2 regions of the Vibrio sp. THAF64 genome follow, and region 1 is predicted to be linked to the other one. Evidence: predicted binding sites of a transcription regulator. Region 1 holds the regulator's gene; the other holds the start of a gene.
The links. Region 1 encodes MetJ, which represses methionine synthesis genes. Its sites were predicted from a motif close to TTAGACNTNTANANGTCTAA; they were not measured.
Positions count from the first base shown of each region.

Region 2: metN (methionine ABC transporter ATP-binding protein MetN) is a predicted target of MetJ. The motif match lies at 5,356-5,375, and genes of this name have one in related genera.

Region 1 covers NZ_CP045355.1:211,690-221,586, reverse strand. The annotation lists gene hslV (ATP-dependent protease subunit HslV) at 1-320, opposite strand, end outside; gene FIU99_RS00965 (SPOR domain-containing protein) at 482-1,030, opposite strand; gene cytR (DNA-binding transcriptional regulator CytR) at 1,145-2,152, opposite strand; gene priA (primosomal protein N') at 2,401-4,602, opposite strand; gene rpmE (50S ribosomal protein L31) at 4,893-5,111, shown strand; gene FIU99_RS00945 (malic enzyme-like NAD(P)-binding protein) at 5,363-6,640, shown strand; gene metJ (met regulon transcriptional regulator MetJ) at 6,728-7,048, opposite strand; gene FIU99_RS00935 (O-succinylhomoserine (thiol)-lyase) at 7,270-8,439, shown strand; gene FIU99_RS00930 (bifunctional aspartate kinase/homoserine dehydrogenase II) at 8,436-9,897, shown strand, end outside.
Region 2 covers NZ_CP045355.1:2,716,397-2,726,293, forward strand. The annotation lists gene treC (alpha,alpha-phosphotrehalase) at 1-1,605, opposite strand, end outside; gene treB (PTS trehalose transporter subunit IIBC) at 1,690-3,114, opposite strand; gene treR (trehalose operon repressor TreR) at 3,308-4,255, opposite strand; gene FIU99_RS12685 (MliC family protein) at 4,307-4,645, opposite strand; gene gmhB (D-glycero-beta-D-manno-heptose 1,7-bisphosphate 7-phosphatase) at 4,706-5,257, opposite strand; gene metN (methionine ABC transporter ATP-binding protein MetN) at 5,482-6,516, shown strand; gene FIU99_RS12700 (methionine ABC transporter permease) at 6,506-7,183, shown strand; gene FIU99_RS12705 (MetQ/NlpA family lipoprotein) at 7,215-8,024, shown strand; partial or broken gene FIU99_RS12710 (N-acetyltransferase family protein) at 8,100-8,598, opposite strand; gene FIU99_RS12715 (AbgT family transporter) at 8,718-9,897, opposite strand, start outside.

The sequences.
Region 1 (9,897 bases):
ATGATAAGCGAGGCAGTTTCGTCTGCTACCGCAAGTAGGGCTTCAAGTTTGCGTAACGCACGGTCACTGCGCCAATCTTTGGCCAACTCAACAGCAGCTTTAGTTAAGTGACCTTGGTGCATTTGCAGTTTGCTTTCAAACTTTTCAAACAGCGTAAATGCGTCTGCGGTACCACCAGCAAAACCAGCAAGCACTTTGTTGTTGTACAAACGACGTACTTTACGTGCGTTGCCTTTCATCACAGTGTTACCCAGTGATACTTGTCCATCGCCGGCAATGACGACTTTGTTGTTTCGACGTACAGATACAATAGTAGTCACGAGTAGGGCCTCATAATTATTTTCATCTTGGTGTTAAGAGATATATGAGGCTGGCTTAAGGGGAATTCAAGGGCAGCAGTGGCTGGGATTACGCTCCACGTTGAGAGCGTGTTCTATCTACAATCCAATGAACAAAAAACGAGCCTGATGGCTCGTTTTCTTTACTGACTGTCTTTCCAAATGGCACAAGGCTCAATCTTGGCCCTCTGAAGTTTGTGCTTATCTCGTTCAGCGTCACGTTTGAACTTATATGGCCCGAGTACAACGCGATACCACTTGCTGCCTTCTTTCTTGCGGATCTTACTGTTGATACCTTGAAAGGCTATATCCAACTTACGCGCTTCGGCTTGAGAAGCATTGGTGTACGCACCACACTGCATGATATAAGGGATCTCAGACACTACCTGCTTTTTCGCCGTGACTTCGATTTCACGACTCGGCAGAGAATCAACGTAGTCCCATTTCTCTTCCGGAGGAGGAGGAAGCACCTTTTCTGCCTTTGGTTTTGGCTTAGGCTTGCTTTGCTGCACAACTGGTTGTGGCGGCTCAGGATCATTACTCAACGTATAAAGCCCGTAACCAAAACCACCTACCAGTAGAATCGCTAACAATCCACTGCGCCAGGGTTTTCTTTTTGGTGCCGACTTTTTACGCGCTGGTTTACGCCCGCTGTTACCACGGCCGCGTTTCACATAATCTCTATTTGCCACTGCTGTACATCAATGTCTGTTACCTCTGCCGCTATGTTAATGCAGAATGCGCCCTGATTACAGAGGGGAAATGGAAGCGGCGCATCAAAATGCGCCGCTGAGTAAAAGCAATCGTCAGATGACTCGCGGTGGAGCAGCGCTTTCCCTGACAACCAGCTGAGTTTCCAGCAATCGAGAACCGGCACGAACATCATGGCCGCGCAACAACTCAAGCATCATCAACATTGCCTGTCGGCCAATCTCGTAACGTGGCTGAGAAATGGTCGTCAGTGGTGGATCGCAGTACTGAGCAAACTGAATATCATCAAAGCCAACGACAGACAGGTCTTGCGGGACGCGCAAGCCCAGCTTCTTCGCTTCTTGAATTGCCCCGATGGCCATCGCATCGTTGTGACAGAAAATCGCGGTTGGCGGCTCAGGTAAAGCCAACAATTGTCTGACGGCTTTCGCACCATCTTCAAACGAGAAGTCACCGTAGATACAGTAATTCGGATTCATACTAATGCCGGCTCGGCGTAACGCTTGCTGGTAACCTTGGTAGCGGAACTGGCATAGTACCGCAGAACTAGGGCCCGAAATCTGAGCAATGCGCTTGTGACCCATCTGCGTAAGATAGTTCACGGCTTCAAATGCCGATGTCAGGTTATCAATGTGCACCGTTGGCAGCTCCAGTTCAGGTGCAAACTCACATGCCATCACCATAGGCGGCAGGTTTTTCTGCTCAGGTTTGCTGACGTCAAACGGCAGATCAGTACCAAGCAGCAACATTCCATCGGCCTGCTTAGTAAAGACAAGATTGACAAAAGAACTCTCACGCTTTTTCTGCTGACCACTGTCTCCCAGCAGCACGATGTATCCATGTTCCATCGCAGCGTCTTCAATTCCACGGATGATCTCTGTGTAGTAGGGATCACAAATATCCGGGATGATTGCAATTATGGTTTTGGACTCATTTCGGCGCAGGTTGCGCGCCAGAGAATTTGGTGAATATCCGGCTTCTAATACTGCATCTTCTACTCGCTTCCTTGTAGCTGAAGATACTTTTTCCGGGTTCATTAGAGCACGCGATACTGTTGCAGTTGAAACGCCTGCTAGCTGAGCAACATCCTTCATTGTCGCCATATATTAATTACCCTCTTCATTTCCTAAACACGGTAGCGCCTAGTGCCACCTAAACCGATATTGATGAGCTCAAACCCATTCTTATGTTTATTGCCTATAGCAATCGTTTACCTGTCTTATATCACTCAACCTTTTCAATTGAGCTAATCCATAGTTTATTCATTTCGAAACAGAAAGTTACGGGAAGATTAACAAATTTAAATCCCGAGACGAGACGTGAGTCACAATTAAATGAAAAAGGTGAGAAATCAGCTCAAATCCTGCGGCTCAATATCTAAAGACCAACGCACCTTTTTCGCATTCGGTAACATTTGGATCGCCGGTTTCGCACTGGAAAGTAACTTTTGCATGGTTGGCCGAGTTTGCGTCTGTAGCATCAATTGCCAACGATGTTTACCGGCACGTTTTGCAAGTGGGGCTGGAGTGGGGCCCAAAACCTGACAATACCCATCAAAGAGCGGGTGGGCTTCTAAGGTATGGCGAACCTGACGCAAAAACGCTTCCACATGCTGGGAGTTATTCGCCTCAGCACGGAACAAGGTCAGATAAGTATAAGGAGGCAACATGGCAAACTTACGTTCCTGCAATGCGGTCTCGGCAAAATGTCGATAGCTTTTGGTCAGCAGAGCCTGAAGTAAGCTGTGTTCAGGGTGATGCGTTTGTAGGATCACCTCTCCGGGCTTGCTGGCTCGCCCAGCTCGCCCTGCCACCTGAATAAACAGCTGAGCCAAGCGCTCGGATGCTCTGAAATCACTGCTGTATAGCGAGCCATCAACATCCAGCAGCGCTACCAATGTCACATCAGGGAAGTGATGGCCTTTCGCCAACATTTGGGTACCAATCAATATCTGGTACTTGCCGCTGCGAATGTCTCCAAGAGCCGATTCCAAACTGCCTTTACGCCGAGTGCTGTCACGGTCAATACGAATGGTTTGATATTCAGGAAAAAGCTCACCAAGCTGCGCTTCAAGCTGCTCTGTCCCTACGCCCACAGTGACCAGATTTGACGATCCGCACCCCTGACACTGATGAATCGTTGGCTGCTGAGAGCCACAATGATGGCAACGAATCTCATTGCTGTATTGGTGATAGGTATAGTAAGCGTCGCATCGCTTACATTCTGCAATCCAACCGCAATCATGGCACATCAAGGCTGGCGAAAAACCGCGACGATTGAGGAATAACATCACCTGATTACCGGCACTGAGGTGTTGACGCATTTCCGCAATCAGAGAGGCGGATAAACCACTTTCCAGATACTGACCTTTCACATCCAGCACCTTGTTTGACGTCGGTACAGCATTACCGGCGCGTTCGGTTAGTGTCAGATGGTGGTACTTGCCCGATAAAGCATTATGCAGAGTTTCCAATGCCGGTGTCGCAGAGCCTAGTACAATTGGAATTTGTTCTTTGTTGGCTCGCATCACAGCAACATCGCGCGCATGATAGCGAAGGCTGTCTTGCTGCTTATAAGAAGCATCGTGTTCTTCATCAACAATGATGATGCCGAGATCAGCAAAAGGCGTCAGTAGTGCTGAGCGTGTGCCAATGACGATGCCAGCGGCTTTATCTCGGGCACTTAACCAAGCGTTCAATCTTTCGCTGTCGTTAAGCCCAGAATGAATCACTTCGACTGGCACATCAAACCTGTGGCGAAAACGGTTAATGGTTTGTGGCGTCAGACCAATTTCCGGTACTAAAACGAGAGCTTGCCGCCCTTTCTCCAACACTGGCTTGATAAGGTTAAGATAAACTTCCGTCTTACCTGAACCGGTCACTCCTTCCAGTAAGAAACAACCAAAGCCATCAAAGCTATTAACGGTCGCAATAGCGACAGCCTGCTCTTCATTAAGCTTTGGCTTATCCACATCCGCTTCAACCTGCCGACTCCAATCGCGCATCTCCGGTTTGCACTCTATCGACTCAATCCAGCCTTTCTCTTGCAAGGTTTTGAGAACACTAGAGCTGATTTCTTCATCAATGAAGTGCTGGTGTGGTACTGAACCACTTTCAAGCATATGCATGACTTTGGCTTGCTTGACGGCTCGGCCAAAACCTAACATCAGCTGATTACGCCCAGCTGCAGTCAACTGCCATTCCACCAGCGTTGCAAAATCGGCTTCTTTGCCTTTACGAAGTGCACTTGGCATCGCATTGAGCAAGGTGTCTCCAAGAGGATACTGGTAAAACTGACTGCACCATTGCAGTAACTCGTAGAGGCTATCTGGCCAAACAGGCTGAGAATCCAACACTTGTTTTAACGGTTTGAGCTTGTCAAAACTGAACTCAGACTGATTCACCAGCGCCGTAACCACACCGACCAGCGTCTGACGACCAAAGGGGACAGACACGCGCCCACCAATAATAGGAAACAGGTGAGCAGGAATCTGATAGTCAAACTGTTTGTCGAGCGGTACAGGTAAGGCCACTCGGGCAATCGTCGGTCGCATATAGGCTTAAAACAAAATGAAAGGAACGCAATTAGTCTAAGGGAAAAGCGCTAAGCGGGGAAGCAACAGCATCACTAAGCCGATTTCTAGCATGGATACACATCAGCGGCTAAAAAAGTAGCAACTTTATTGGTAAATCGGTTGATCCCTGAGGCCGTATTCATTACTATATCGCGCCTTAGTGATATGGCTTGTTTTTGAACAGCGGTATCCAAAGGAAATTTTATTAACTACGTGTGGTGTCCGGCATAGAATCGGATAGCGACACGGCCTATTTTAGAGGTTCTCCCATGAAAGCTGGTATCCACCCAGAGTACAAAGCAGTTAAAGCAACTTGTTCTTGCGGTAACTCTTTCGAGTTCAACTCAACTCTAACTAAAGAGTCAATCCACCTAGACGTATGTGACAAATGTCACCCATTCTACACTGGTAAGCAGCGTATCGTTGATACTGGCGGCCGTGTAGATCGCTTCAACAAGCGTTTCGGTGCTCTTTCTTCTAAGAAGTAATTTCTTTTTAGATGAAGAGAAAAGGACGCTACGGCGTCCTTTTTTGTTATCTGCTTCTTCAGCTATTCATTCAGAGTAATATCTTCCACTGTTTGATATTCGCTAGCCATATCTCTACCCATCTGGTCTTATCTCCAGTCATTTAGCACATTTTATTGCTTTAGCTCGCATTCTGACCTAGGCAGCTTGACTTAGTTACTCTAGAATGGATTACCCCCTATCCTAATTATTATTAACGAGTACCTACACCTATGTCCGATGACAATCGCCAAGAACTATCCCCTGAAGAACAATTCCGTCAGCAAGCGCTGGATTACCATGCTTACCCAACAGCAGGTAAAATTTCGGTTGAGCTGACAACACCAGCCGAAACGGCAGGTGATCTGGCGTTAGCGTACAGCCCAGGCGTGGCTGAGCCTGTACGTGAAATTGCACAGAATGCAGATAATGTCTACAAATACACCTCTAAAGGTAACATGGTAGCGGTTATCTCTAACGGAACAGCAATTCTTGGTCTTGGTAACTTAGGTCCACTGGCATCAAAGCCAGTCATGGAAGGTAAAGCTCTTTTGTTCAAACGCTTTGCAGGTTTGGACTCTATCGACATTGAAGTCAAACACCGCACAATCGAAGAATTTGTCGACACGGTCGCTAACATTGCCGATACGTTTGGCGGTATCAACCTTGAAGACATCAAAGCGCCAGATTGTTTTGAAATTGAAAAGCAGTTGATTGAGCGCTGTGATGTGCCGGTTTTTCACGATGACCAACACGGCACAGCAATCGTAACCGCAGCAGGCATGCTTAACGCGATTGAACTGCAAGGCAAAAAGCTAGAAGACGCTACGATTGTATGTCTTGGCGCAGGCGCTGCCGCAGTAGCTTGTATGGAGCTACTGATCAAGTGTGGTGCAATGCGTGAAAAGATCTACATGCTTGACCGCAAAGGCGTTATCCACACTCGCCGTGATGATCTCAACGAATACAAGCAACTATTTGCGAATAACACTGACAAGCGTACGCTGGAAGACGTTATCGAAGGTGCAGACCTGTTCTTGGGCGTATCTGGTCCGAACTTGCTTGCGCCTGAAGCACTCAAACTGATGGCTGACAAACCTGTTGTCTTCGCGTGTTCAAACCCAGATCCGGAAATCAAACCAGAGTTGGCACATGAAGTTCGTGATGATTTAATCATGGGTACAGGTCGCAGCGACTACCCGAACCAAGTAAACAACGTACTGTGTTTCCCATTCATCTTCCGTGGTGCTCTTGACGTTCGTGCTAGCGAAATCAACGATGAAATGAAACTCGCTGCGGTAGATGCCATTCGTGAACTGGCGAAAGAAGAAGTTCCAGCGGAAGTATTGAAAGCCGCTGGCGTGGATAAGCTGGAATTTGGTCCTGGTTACATCATTCCTAAACCGATGGACTCTCGCCTATTGCCACGTGTTGCAAAAGCAGTTGCTCTAGCAGCAGTAGAGTCAGGTGTGGCTCGCATTGAAATGCCAGAGAATTACATGGAAGCGTAAGCGTTCCTCTCGGCAACTAAAAAACCGCTGAACATTCAGCGGTTTTTTAGTTTTCAGCAAAATAAAAACCAGGCGCGCTGCCAGTTGTTACTCTTCATCATACGCTTCGAATTCAATGCCCATCTCAGTCATGAGTTTTTTCACTTCCGCAGGAATATCATCTGGGCGGTCTTTACGCAAATCTTCATCGGTAGGTAATGGCTGGCCTGTATAAGCGTGCAGAAACGCTTCACAAAGCAGCTCACTGTTCGTCGCATGGCGCAGGTTATTAATCTGACGACGCGTTCGCTCATCAGTTAAAACCTTCAATACTTTCAATGGAATAGAAACCGTGATCTTCTTTACTTGCTCGCTTTTCTTTCCATGTTCAGCATACGGACTAATGTATTCGCCGTTCCAATCTGCCATTGCGCACCTTTATGATTCATTATGTATAAAATTAGAAAGCGTAATTTTAGCGGGATTTATGGCCACAAGCAAAGACATATAGACGTCTAGAAGTGTTGACGTCTTAAAAAATGAGAAGTAAAGTGAAGAGATATACGATTGGAATAACATATATCTAACATCCGGCAAACAGGTATAGTGTAATCTCCAGCCAAGTCACTACAGTTCGAAAGGAAACACTTATGAGCGCCCGTAAACCAGCCACAATCGCGGTACGTACTGGTATCGAGTCAGACACTCAGCATCACGCCGTTGTGCCACCTATTTACCTCTCGACTAACTACGGATTTCCCGCCTTCGGCGAAGTGCCAAAATATGACTACACTCGCTCGGGTAACCCAAACCGTGGCTTATTAGAAAAAGCTCTGTATGAGCTGGAGTCCGGTAAAGGTGCGGTAGTGACCAACTGTGGAACCTCAGCGTTAAACTTATGGGTCTCTGCATTTCTTGGCCCAGATGACCTGATCATCGCGCCACACGATTGCTACGGCGGTACGTACCGTTTATTTAACACCCGCGCTCAGAAAGGTGACTTCAAGGTTCAGTTTGTCGATCAATCAGATCAAAAAGCCCTGAACGACGCTATAGCAAAGAAACCTAAACTGATTCTGTTGGAAACACCGTCTAATCCTTTGGTTCGAGTAGTCGACATTGCTGCAGTATGTGAAAAAGCCCGCCAGGTTGGTGCTCTGGTCGGCGTCGATAATACCTTTTTGACACCTGTGTTCCAAAAGCCTCTTGAACTCGGCGCTGACTTCGTCATTCACTCGACAACCAAGTACATTAACGGTCATTCTGATGTCATAGGTGGCGTGGTAATCACCAAAACTGAGCAGCATGCTGAAGATCTTGCTTGGTGGGGTAACTGTATCGGCGCTACCGGCACACCATTCGACAGCTACATGACATTACGCGGTATTCGCACCTTGGGTGCGCGCATGAAAGTGCATGAAGAAAGCTCAGCACACATTCTCAACTACCTGCAATCTCAGTCTCTGGTTGGCAACATCTATCACCCAAGCTTGCCTGAACACCCGGGCCATGAGATTGCGAAAAAGCAGCAGTCTGGATTCGGCTCTATGCTCAGCTTTGAGTTTGCAGGCAGCTTTGAACAGCTCAAACACTTTGTTGGTGAGCTAGAACTGTTTTCACTCGCCGAATCACTTGGCGGCGTGGAGAGCCTGATTTGCCACCCAGCGTCAATGACACATAGAGCAATGGGTGAAGCCGCATTAGCAGAAGCCGGAGTCTCACAACAGCTTCTCCGCCTTTCTGTCGGCCTCGAAGACGCTGATGACCTGATAGCCGATCTAGATCAAGCATTCAGTAAAACTCAGGAGGCGTTGTCATGAGCCAGCAGCGTCAATTGCATAAATTTGGCGGCAGTAGCCTCGCGGATCCAGAGTGTTACCGCCGCGTAGTTAGTATTCTCAAAGAATATTCTAATCAAGAAGATTTAATTGTTGTCTCAGCGGCAGGCAAGACCACCAATCGTTTGATTGAGTTTTTAGACTCACTGAACAAAGATGGCCGCCTCGCCCACGAAGCTTTGCAGTCATTACGTCAGTTTCAGGTACAGCTGGTCGAAGACCTGTTACAAGGTGAAAGCCAACAGCAGCTTCTTGCCACACTCAACGACGAATTCAGCACACTGGGTGAGCTAACGGCTCCCTTAACGACGGCCGAGCGCGCAGCCGTTTTAGGTCACGGAGAGGTTTGGTCTTCTCGATTGCTGGCGGCATTACTGAATCAAAATGATCTACAGGCTGTCGCTCAGGATGCAAGAGCTTTCCTACGTGCCGAAGCAGGCACACAACCTGAAGTTGACCGGGGCACCTCCTATCCACTGATCAAAGAAGTGCTCGCTCAACACGCCCATCACCGTGTTGTGATCACAGGATTTATGGCACAGGATGAGCAAGGCCATACCGTTCTGCTTGGTCGTAATGGTTCAGATTACTCCGCCACCGTCATTGGTGCGCTAGCCGAAGTAAAACGCGTGACCATCTGGAGTGACGTTGCGGGTGTCTACAGCGCAGACCCGCGTTTAGTCTCTGATGCGTGTCTTTTGCCATTGCTTCGCCTAGACGAAGCCAGCGAATTAGCCCGACTTGCGGCACCAGTCCTGCACAGCCGCACCCTTCAGCCGGTCGCACAAAGTGCGATGGATTTACACCTGCGTTGCAGCTATGAGCCAGAAGATGGCTCCACACGCATTGAACGCGTGCTGGCCTCAGGTCGCGGCGCTAAAATCATTTCTTCATTGAAAGAAGTGCTGCTAATCCAACTCAACTTTGCCTCTGGCCACGATTTCAGTCGCCTTGAACAAGAAACACTTGCAGGGCTGAAACGCGCTCAACTTGAGCCACTGACCTATGAAACACAGGAAGACCAACAAACGCTGCGCTTAGCGTATACCGCTGAGATTGCAGGCGGCGCACTCGAATACCTCCAAGACGCCGCGATAGAAGCTGAAATTAAGCTCAAAGAGGGCTATTCGTTGATTGCAGCAGTCGGTGCAGGTGTAACTAAAAATGCCAACCACTGCTACGGTTTCTACCAGAAGCTTAAGTCTTCTCCTGTGGAGTTTATTTCAGAATCTCAGTCAGGATTAAGCTTGGTCGCAGTGTTGCGCAGTACAGATACTTCTGTTCTGGTCAAATCGATCCACAGCCAACTGTTCCAGGCTCAAAAGCGCGTTGGTATCGCTTTGTGTGGCAAAGGTAATATTGGCTCAAGCTGGCTTGAACTTTTTGCTGAGCAAAAAGCCGAGCTGGAAAAACGTCGCGGCATGAACTTCGAACTGGTTG
Region 2 (9,897 bases), 1.0 Mb from region 1:
GTAGTTGCCTAATACATATTTAGCACAGTCCACCTTGAAGGACTCTGGTAGTGCACATTGTGCTTCCACGCCATAATAGTTGTTGAGACAAATCAGCGTCTGTTTGGCGCTCTTACGTTGATAGCCAAAGATCTGGTCGTGATTCGGATACAGATCTTGATAGTCCCCTGTCGTGATAACTTCAATTTCTTTGCGCAATTGAATTAACTTCTGATAGAAGTAAAAAACCGAATCACTGTCATCAACGGCTTTAGCTGCGTTCACTTGAGGATAATTTTCTGCCACCGCCAACCAAGGTTGAGCCTGAGAGAAACCAGCATACTGCTCGTCATTCCATTGCATTGGTGTACGTGAGTTATCACGGGACTTCTGAGCCAGAATATCTATCATCTCTTCGTTACTGACACCTTGCTGGTTGACCATGATGTCATACATATTGGTGCTTTCCACATCACGGTATTGCTCTATCGAGCTATAGCCGGGATTGGTCATCCCAATCTCTTCCCCTTGATAAATGTATGGTGTACCTTGCATCATATGGACAGAGGCTCCCAACATTTTAGCGGATTCCACTCGATAGTTTTTGTCATCACCTAAACGGCTAACGACACGTGGCTGATCATGATTACACCAGAACAGTGCTCCCCAACCTTTGCCGTTCAATCCAGTTTGCCAATGGTTAAAGATCTGCTTTAGTTGTGAGAAATCAAAAGGCGCTTTGGTCCATTTCTCGCCATTTGGGTAATCCACTTTGAGATGGTGGAAGTTAAACACCATCGACAGTTCTTTGTTATCCAGAGAGGAATACTGCTGGCAGTGTTCCAATGTGGTAGATGACATTTCGCCAACCGTAACGCTGCCATATTTTTGGAACACAGCTTCGCTGATTTCCTGCAAGTATTCATGTACACGAGGGCCATCTGTGTAAAAGCGGCGACCGTCACCAATATCATCATTCGGGAAATCTTGCTGCTTAGAAATTAGGTTAATCACATCAAGACGGAAGCCATCCACTCCTTTCTCAGCCCAGAAGCTGATGACCTTTTTCACTTCCTCACGAACTGTCGGGTTCTCCCAATTAAGATCCGCTTGCTCTTTGGCAAAGAGGTGCAGAAAATACTGGCCTGTTTGCTCATCCATTTCCCAAGCGCTTCCGCCAAACTTGGACTGCCAGTTGTTTGGAACGTCACCTGCAACCGGATCTTTCCAAATGTAGTAATCACGGTATGGGCTACTCTTATCCCCCAGCGCAGATTGGAACCAAGCGTGCTCGGTAGAAGTGTGGTTAACGACAATGTCCATGATGATACGAATACCACGCTGGTGTGCTTCATCAAGCAGACATTCAAAATCGTCCATACTGCCAAACTGAGGGTTAATAGCGTAGTAGTCTGAGATGTCATAACCATTATCAATCATCGGAGACTGATAGACTGGTGTTAGCCAAATGGCATCAATACCGAGCAATTTTAAGTAATCGAGCTTAGAAATGATGCCCTTAATATCCCCTGTTCCTTTACTACCGCTATCACAGAAGCTCTTCGGGTAAATCTGATATATCGAAGCCGTTTTCCACCAGTTCGCATCATTTGTGATTGTTGTCATTGCTAAACTCACTTACCAAAAAATAAAAATCGAAAAAATAGCAGAAGCGATCGCCGAATTGCGATCGCTCCTTTTTGTTTGCGCTTAAGCGTTTGCAGGCTCTAGCTCACCTTTCATTTGTGCACGCTTGTAGAAGAACAGGGTCAATACTGCTGGCAGTGCAATCGCCACCAGCATTGCAATCGCGTAGATGCCCCAGAATTGTGGTTGGATAGACAAAATGCCCGGCAGGCCGCCCACCCCGATACCATTAGCCATAACACCGGCACTACCACAGATCGCTGCTGCAATAGCACTACCGATCATCGCACTCAGCATTGGGAATTTGTATTTAAGGTTAATACCGTACATCGCTGGCTCGGTGACACCTAGATAAGCAGAGATAGCCGCAGGTACTGAGATATCACGCTCACCGTGTTTCTTACTGATGATGATGATACCGACAACCGCTGATGCCTGAGCAATGTTAGACAGCGCAATCAGAGGCCAGATTGGAGTACCACCTAGGTCTTGCATCAACTGCAGATCAACAGCGTTGGTTGTATGGTGAATACCGGTAATCACTAAAGGTGCATACAGGAAGCCAAACACCATTGAGCCAATCACAGCGAAATCACCCGTCATTGCTGCTTTCGCGGCAAACGCCACACCATCACCCAATACGCGACCGAACGGGCCAATCAGAGAATGCGCCAATACAACAGAGACAATGATAGAAACAAAAGGAACAACAACCAGATATAGGTAAGAAGGAACAATACGCTTAAGGTTCGTTTCGATGAACGCCAACGCGATACCCGCTAACATGGCTGGAATAACCTGAGCCTGATAGCCCACCTTCTCGATAGCAAATAAGCCAAAGTCCCACACTTCTGGCACTTGCTTACCAATCAGGTACGCATTCATCAGCTGAGGAGAGACCAAAGTGACACCAAGCGTAATGCCGAGAATCGGTGTACCACCGAGTTTCTTCACTGTTGACCAACACACGCCAACAGGCAGGAAGAAGAAAATAGCTTCACCAATTAACCATAGGAAGCTGTGAACAGTCGCCCAGAATTGGCTGATTTCCGTCAATGATTGACCATCAAACATCTTGATGTCGCCAATCACGTTGCGGAAGCCCAAGATCAAACCACCTGTAATGATTGCTGGCAACAGTGGTACAAAGATTTCAGCAAGATGGGAGATACCACGTTCCAAAATGTTCATATTCTGACGTGCAGCCTGTTTGGATTCATCTTTCGACGCTTCAGACTTACCCGACAGTTCAATCAGAACTTTATACACTTCATCAACTTCAGTACCGACAACAACTTGAAACTGACCCGCATTAGTGAAACAGCCTTTCACCAGCGACAATGCTTCCAGTGCTTTAGTATCGGCTTTACTCGTGTCATTTAACACAAAGCGAAGGCGCGTCAGACAGTGGCTTACACTGGCGATGTTATCGCGACCGCCAACCAGTTCTATCAGACGCTCAACCTCTTGTTTCGCAATCTTACTCATATCCTTGTCCACCCTAAATTGGTTTCTCGTTCAGATCAGAACTCTCTGATCAAAAGGTTAGTTATAATTAATTTGGGAACATTCCCATTTGTATTTATTATATTGTCAAATCTATCGAAACAGATAAATGGGAACAATCCCATTAATTGAATGAGATCACAGTATAATTTTAAACCATAGAGAAAAGAGAGGCTTAACTCAGGATTGGTTCCTGAGTGAGGTGCACCAGTTCAGACTCTCCATTAAGCTGAGAAATCAATAACTTGGCAGCTCTTTCTCCAGCCTGAGCATAACCCGGGTCAATACTGAATACTCTCGGAAATAGAAAAGACAGCAGCTCATTACCACCGACACCAGTCACCATCACGTCTTCCCTATCCAACTCCTGAAGACGCTTAATTACACCAAGTGCCAAAGTATCACTGGCGCACACAATTGCCTGTGTGGTTGGATTCAACACTTTATCCACCAGCTGATAAGCACTTTCGTGATGAAGATGACCTGTTTGGTAGTTAGGGGATAATCGCCGCTCTGAACACCAATCTAAGTATGCATTGAGACGAATCTGCCCAGTAGTTCGGTCTGAAGGATCAACACCAATAAAAGCAATCTCACTCACCGATTGGCGCTGAAGGTGTTCCAGCGCACAGCGAATGACGCCTGTATTGTCGTAGTTTATTGATGAGGTTGCGTCGGTATCCATGGCAATCACCAGTGAACGATGTTGCCAACTAGAGAGACGTTCAATGTCAAAATCACTAAAGCCAAACACAATCACGCCGTCAACATTACGCCTACGCAGGACGTCGAGATGTTCATTGGTCATCTTGCGGTCGAATTGGCTTTCCATGATCACCGCGTCATAGCCGTTACTGTAGAGAACTTGCAGCATGCTGCTGACGGCTTTGTTTTCCGATGGCGAATCAAGACGCGAAATGATAACCCCAACCACTTTCTGACTACCGCCACGCATCGCTTGCGCCGACTTAGAAGGCACATAGCCAGACTCTTCAATCACACGCTCAACTTTGGCACGAGTTTCCGGTTTGACTTTAGGATCATTAGTTAACACACGGGAAACCGTAGATTTACCAACGCCAGAAAGTTTCGCAATATCAAGGATTGTCAGTTTTTTATTCATAATGCTGTGGATTCGCTCAATTGACAAAGCAGAGTGTACAGAAGATTAACGCTATTGGGTTTTACAGTTTTTGTAAACGACTCTGCCTAATTCTAACCGCGCATCATCACCTTTGGTGTGTAAAGTTACCGGATTAAGAATCGGCTTTGTTCCATTATCTAGGATGTATTTTGCACCAGAACCAGATGGGACCTGAGTGAGGCGGTAGTCATGTTTAGGCAAACGTAAAAGCGCTGCTTGCTCTTCAATCAGATAGGCGACCTCAAACTGCTTGTTTGATTCACACTGGTAGGTCACGAATTGATAAGTGTCATCTGCTTCGCGCTCAATCGCTGAGTGGCTGCAACCAAATAGTGTCGTTCCAGCCAGAAACGCTAACAAAGCATTCATTTTCATCCAAACTCTCCAATAGAAAAAAGGCCGCCTCAAGCGACCTCTTTTCTCGATAATTTACTTCGCTAAGTAGGCAGGGACTTCTTTGATACTGTCCAGTACAACAGAGGCAATCGCCTCACCTTTTTCCGTAACAGGCTTGCCAGTACGTACTAAAATACGCGTACCCACTTCAGCGGCTTCTGCGGCCATCATATCCTCAGCCTTGTCGCCGACCATAACAGAATTCGCCATATCGATTTTGAGAAAGTCACGAGCAGAAATGAACATGCCTGGCTTAGGTTTACGGCAATTGCAATCTTCTTTGTACTTACCCTGACCATGTTCTGCATGGTGTGGACAATAGTAGAAGCCATCAAATTCAACGCCATGATCAACAAAGTTCCAATCCATCCACTGCGTTAGTGAAAGGAAACGATCTTCACTGAATTTATCACGAGCAATCCCTGACTGGTTGGTCACCAATACAAGCATATAGCCCATCTCTTTGAGCTTTTTCGTCGCTTCAAACACGCCATCAATAAATTCAAAGTCGTGCTCGTCATGAACATATCCGTGGTCGACGTTGATTACGCCATCACGATCCAAAAAGACTGCTGGTTTCGCCAAAATTTGCTTCTCTGTCTACTATTTATTACCAGAATTATTACACGCTTTATTTCTTTCATCACTATCTAATTACTAATCTGTTTGATTGAAATGAACGTTTAGACGTCTAGCCGTAAAAATATCTATTGACACAATTAATGCAAAGCCATAGCATCCTCTACTAAATGAGAGGTAGTTCAAAATTATCTACTTTTTCCCAAAGCAGTCTGATAGCGGATTTCTCGATGATAGAAATTAATCAAGTAAACAAGGTATTTCTTCAAGGAAGCAAAGAAATACATGCCCTGAAGGACATCAACCTTCATATCCCACAGGGGACGATATTCGGTGTAATTGGCTCATCAGGAGCAGGGAAAAGTACGCTTATTCGATGTGTCAATATGCTGGAAGCGCCAACGTCGGGCTCTATCATTGTTGACGGTATTGATCTTACTAAGCAGTCCAAATCAGAACTGAGTGAAACGCGCCGTAACATCGGCATGATCTTCCAGCATTTTAACCTGCTATCTTCACGTACTGTGTTCGATAATGTTGCTCTACCCCTAGAGCTTGCAGGCAAAGATAAGGCTCAAATCGATGAGAAAGTCACCGAACTGCTCAAATTGGTAGGCCTCTCTGATAAACAAGAAAGCTACCCTTCTAACCTGAGTGGTGGCCAAAAGCAGCGTGTGGCTATCGCACGAGCTCTGGCTTCTGATCCAAAAGTATTGCTGTGTGACGAGGCAACCAGCGCTTTGGACCCTGCGACAACGCAGTCTATTCTCGAACTGCTTAAAGAGATTAACCGTAAGCTGAATATCACTATGCTGCTCATCACCCACGAAATGGACGTGGTAAAGAGTATCTGCCATGAAGTGGCGATCATTGGTGGCGGAGAACTGGTTGAGAAAGGCACGGTAGGTGAAATCTTTGCCCACCCGAAAACAGAGCTGGCTCATGAGTTCATCCGTTCTACGCTTGATCTATCTATCCCTGATGATTATCAGGCACGCCTGCAAGAGACTCGTGTTGAAGGTAGCTACCCATTAGTTCGACTTGAGTTTACTGGTGCAACTGTAGACGCGCCACTCGTCAGCCAGATCGCGCGTAAATTCAATATTGATGTCAGCATTCTAAGTTCTGATCTTGATTACGCCGGTGGCGTTAAATTCGGCATGATGGTCGCTGAGCTGTTTGGTAACGAGCAAGATGACAACGCGGCAATCGAATTCCTCCGTGAACACAATGTAAAAGTAGAGGTACTGGGTTATGTCCTTTAACACAATTTCTGAGTGGCTGAGCCTTAACAGTAACCTTTTAATCGGTGCGACTTGGGAAACCATCTACATGGTCGCAGTGGCAGGTATTGTTGGCTTTGCCGTTGGTATTCCACTGGGCGTTATTCTTCATACAACGAAGAAAGGTGGCCTACTTGAGAACACCAAACTTAATAGCATTCTAGGCGCTGTCGTCAACGTTGGCCGCTCAGTGCCATTCCTAGTATTAATGGTTGCCATCATTCCAGTCACTAAAATTCTGGTCGGCACTTTTATTGGTACTACAGCAGCTATCGTACCGTTGACTATCGGCGCGATCCCATTTGTTGCTCGCCTTATTGAAGGTGCTTTGTTGGAAGTACCAACAGGCTTAGTGGAAGCGGCTCAATCGATGGGCGCTACTCCGATGCAAATCATCAACAAGGTTCTGCTTCCTGAAGCAATGCCAACGATAGTGAACTCAGTCACCATCACGTTGGTCACTTTAGTCAGCTATTCAGCCATGGCCGGAACGGTTGGTGGCGGCGGCTTAGGTGATGTCGCCATTCGTTACGGCTTCCATCGCTATGATGTAGTTATCATGGCAGTAACCGTGGTGATGCTTATTGTTTTGGTACAAATCATTCAGTCTATCGGTGATGCAATTGTGCGCCGCGTCGATCACAGATAATAAATTTACAGATACGAATAAGGAGAAAGTCATGAAATTTGGATTAAAAGGTCTACTCGCCATCGCAGCAGTTGCTTCTGCACTTGTCCTATCAGGATGTGGTGAAAAGCAAGCAGATACTAGCAAGATTAAAGTTGGTGTTATGGCGGGAGCTGAAGCTCAAGTAGCAGAAGTCGCAGCTAAAGTTGCAAAAGAAAAATACGGTCTGGATGTAGAGCTAGTGACTTTCACAGATTACGTAACGCCAAACGCAGCTTTGGATGATGGTTCTATCGACATCAACGCGTTCCAGCACAAACCATACCTAGATCAGCAAGTGACTGACCGTGGCTACAAGCTAACGATTGCTGGTAATACGTTTGTTTACCCTATCGCGGGTTACTCTAAGCAAGTGAAATCGGTTGATGAAATTCAAGACGGTGCACGTATCGCAGTGCCAAACGATCCAACTAACTTAGGTCGATCTCTACTGCTTCTTGAACAGCAAGGCCTGCTTAAACTACGCGACGGTGTTGGCCTCCTAGCAACTGTGCGTGATATCGCAGAGAACCCAAAAAACATCACCATTGTTGAGCTAGATGCCGCTCAGCTTCCTCGTTCTCTTGACGATGTAGCTCTGTCTATCATCAACACGACTTACGCAAGCTCAATTAACCTGACACCACAAAAAGATGGCGTATTTGTTGAAGACAAAGAGTCTCCATACGTAAACCTGATTGTTGCGCGTGAAGATAACGTCGAAGCTGAAAACGTACAAAACTTCGTTAAGTCTTACCAGACAGACGAAGTATACACAGCCGCTTCAGACATCTTTAAAGGTGGCGTAGTTAAGGGTTGGTAATCACTTACTCGCCGAATTAAACAAGGGCTGACGTTACTGCGTCAGCCCTTTTTCTTTCCTCTTTTTGATTATTGTTCAAAGGAACTTCTCAATCAGCACTTCATCTATGTACTGACCTTGCACATAAGCGTGCTTCTTTGCCGTCCCTATCACTTCAAAGCCCTGATTAAGATACGCCGCTAACGCCGTTAGATTATCTTCTCTAACGTAAGCAAACAGCTTTTCGTATCCCTTATTTTTTGCCGCTGCAAACGTCTCAGCAAATAGACGGCTGGCGATCTTCATCCCTCGAAACTGCTCATCCACATAGGTCCCGATAATTCCAACATGGGCAAAGGCCTGAGTATAGGACGCGAACGGCTCTACATTCTGAAACCCTAGAACCTGTTGATTCTCTGATATGGCAACATTGAAGACACCTCGCTCAGGAAACTGGCGTATAAAAGCCTGCTCTTCGGCAAGTGAAAACGGGGGTATCAATCACGGTAAATTTGCCTTGCTCAATAATTGGATTTAATACACCACGAACACCATCAGCATCCTCGATTTTGACTTCTCTAATTGTTACTTCCATTGGCACTCTCATCACCCTTATCCACTAGAAATCGCAAGTTGTGCAATGTTAGGTCTACTCACAATACCAAAAACAAAAAACCGGAGCACTTGGCTCCGGTTTTGTCGTTCGATAATACGTTATGGTGTGTAGTAAGTTGCTGCGCCAGGACCAACTGGCAAGCCAAATACGAATACCCATAGATAGAACAGTAGACTCCAACCCACAATAAAGCAGATTGAGTAAGGCAACATGGTCGCAATCAGCGTACCGATACCTAGGTTCTTCATGTAGCGCGATGCAACAGCCAGAATCAGACCAAAGTAGCTCATCATTGGTGTAATGATGTTGGTCGTAGAGTCACCGATACGGTATGCCGCTTGAATCGTTTCAGGCGCGTAACCGACTAGCATCAGCATAGGTACGAAGATTGGTGCAGTCACAGCCCATTGTGCAGAAGCTGAGCCGATCATCAGGTTGATGAAGCCACACATCAGAATGAAGGCGAAGAACAACATAGGGCCTGTCAAACCAATGCTCTGTAGGAAGTCTGCACCTGCTACCGCGAACACCTGACCAAAGTTAGTCCACTTGAAGAACGCAACAAATTGAGCCGCGAAGAACACCAGTACAATGTACATACCCATTGAAGACATTGACTTAGACATCGCATCAATCACGTCGCGATCGTTCTTCATTGTGCCAACTACCTTACCGTAAACAAGGCCAGGGATAGCAAAGAAGACAAAGATGAAAGCAACGATACTTTTCAGGAATGGAGACCCCGCAACCGTGCCTGCGTCTGAACGAAGAATTCCATCTGCTGGAACGATTGTCCAAGCAAGTAGAGCAGAAACCGCAAGTACCGCTAGGCCAGCCATTTTCAGACCTTTCTTCTCAACGTCTGTCAGCTTGCCCATTGAATCGTTGGACAAATCTTCTGACGCTTCTTCTTCGTTGTATTTACCTAATTTAGGCTCAACGATTTTCTCCGTTACGAAGGCACCCATACCAGCGATGAAGAAAGTAGAAACAAACATGAAGTACCAGTTAACTTCTGGGCCAACAGTGTAAGTCGGGTCGATCATTTGTGCTGCAGTTTCTGTAATACCAGAAAGCAGTGGATCAACGGTACCGATTAGTAAGTTTGCTGAATAGCCGCCCGATACACCTGCAAATGCAGCTGCCAGACCCGCAAGAGGGTGACGACCTAAAGAGTGGAACAGCATAGCCGCTAGTGGGATAAGTACCACATAGCCTAGCTCAGATGCCGTATTAGAAATGATACCAGCAAATACTACCGTGACAGTGACCATGCTT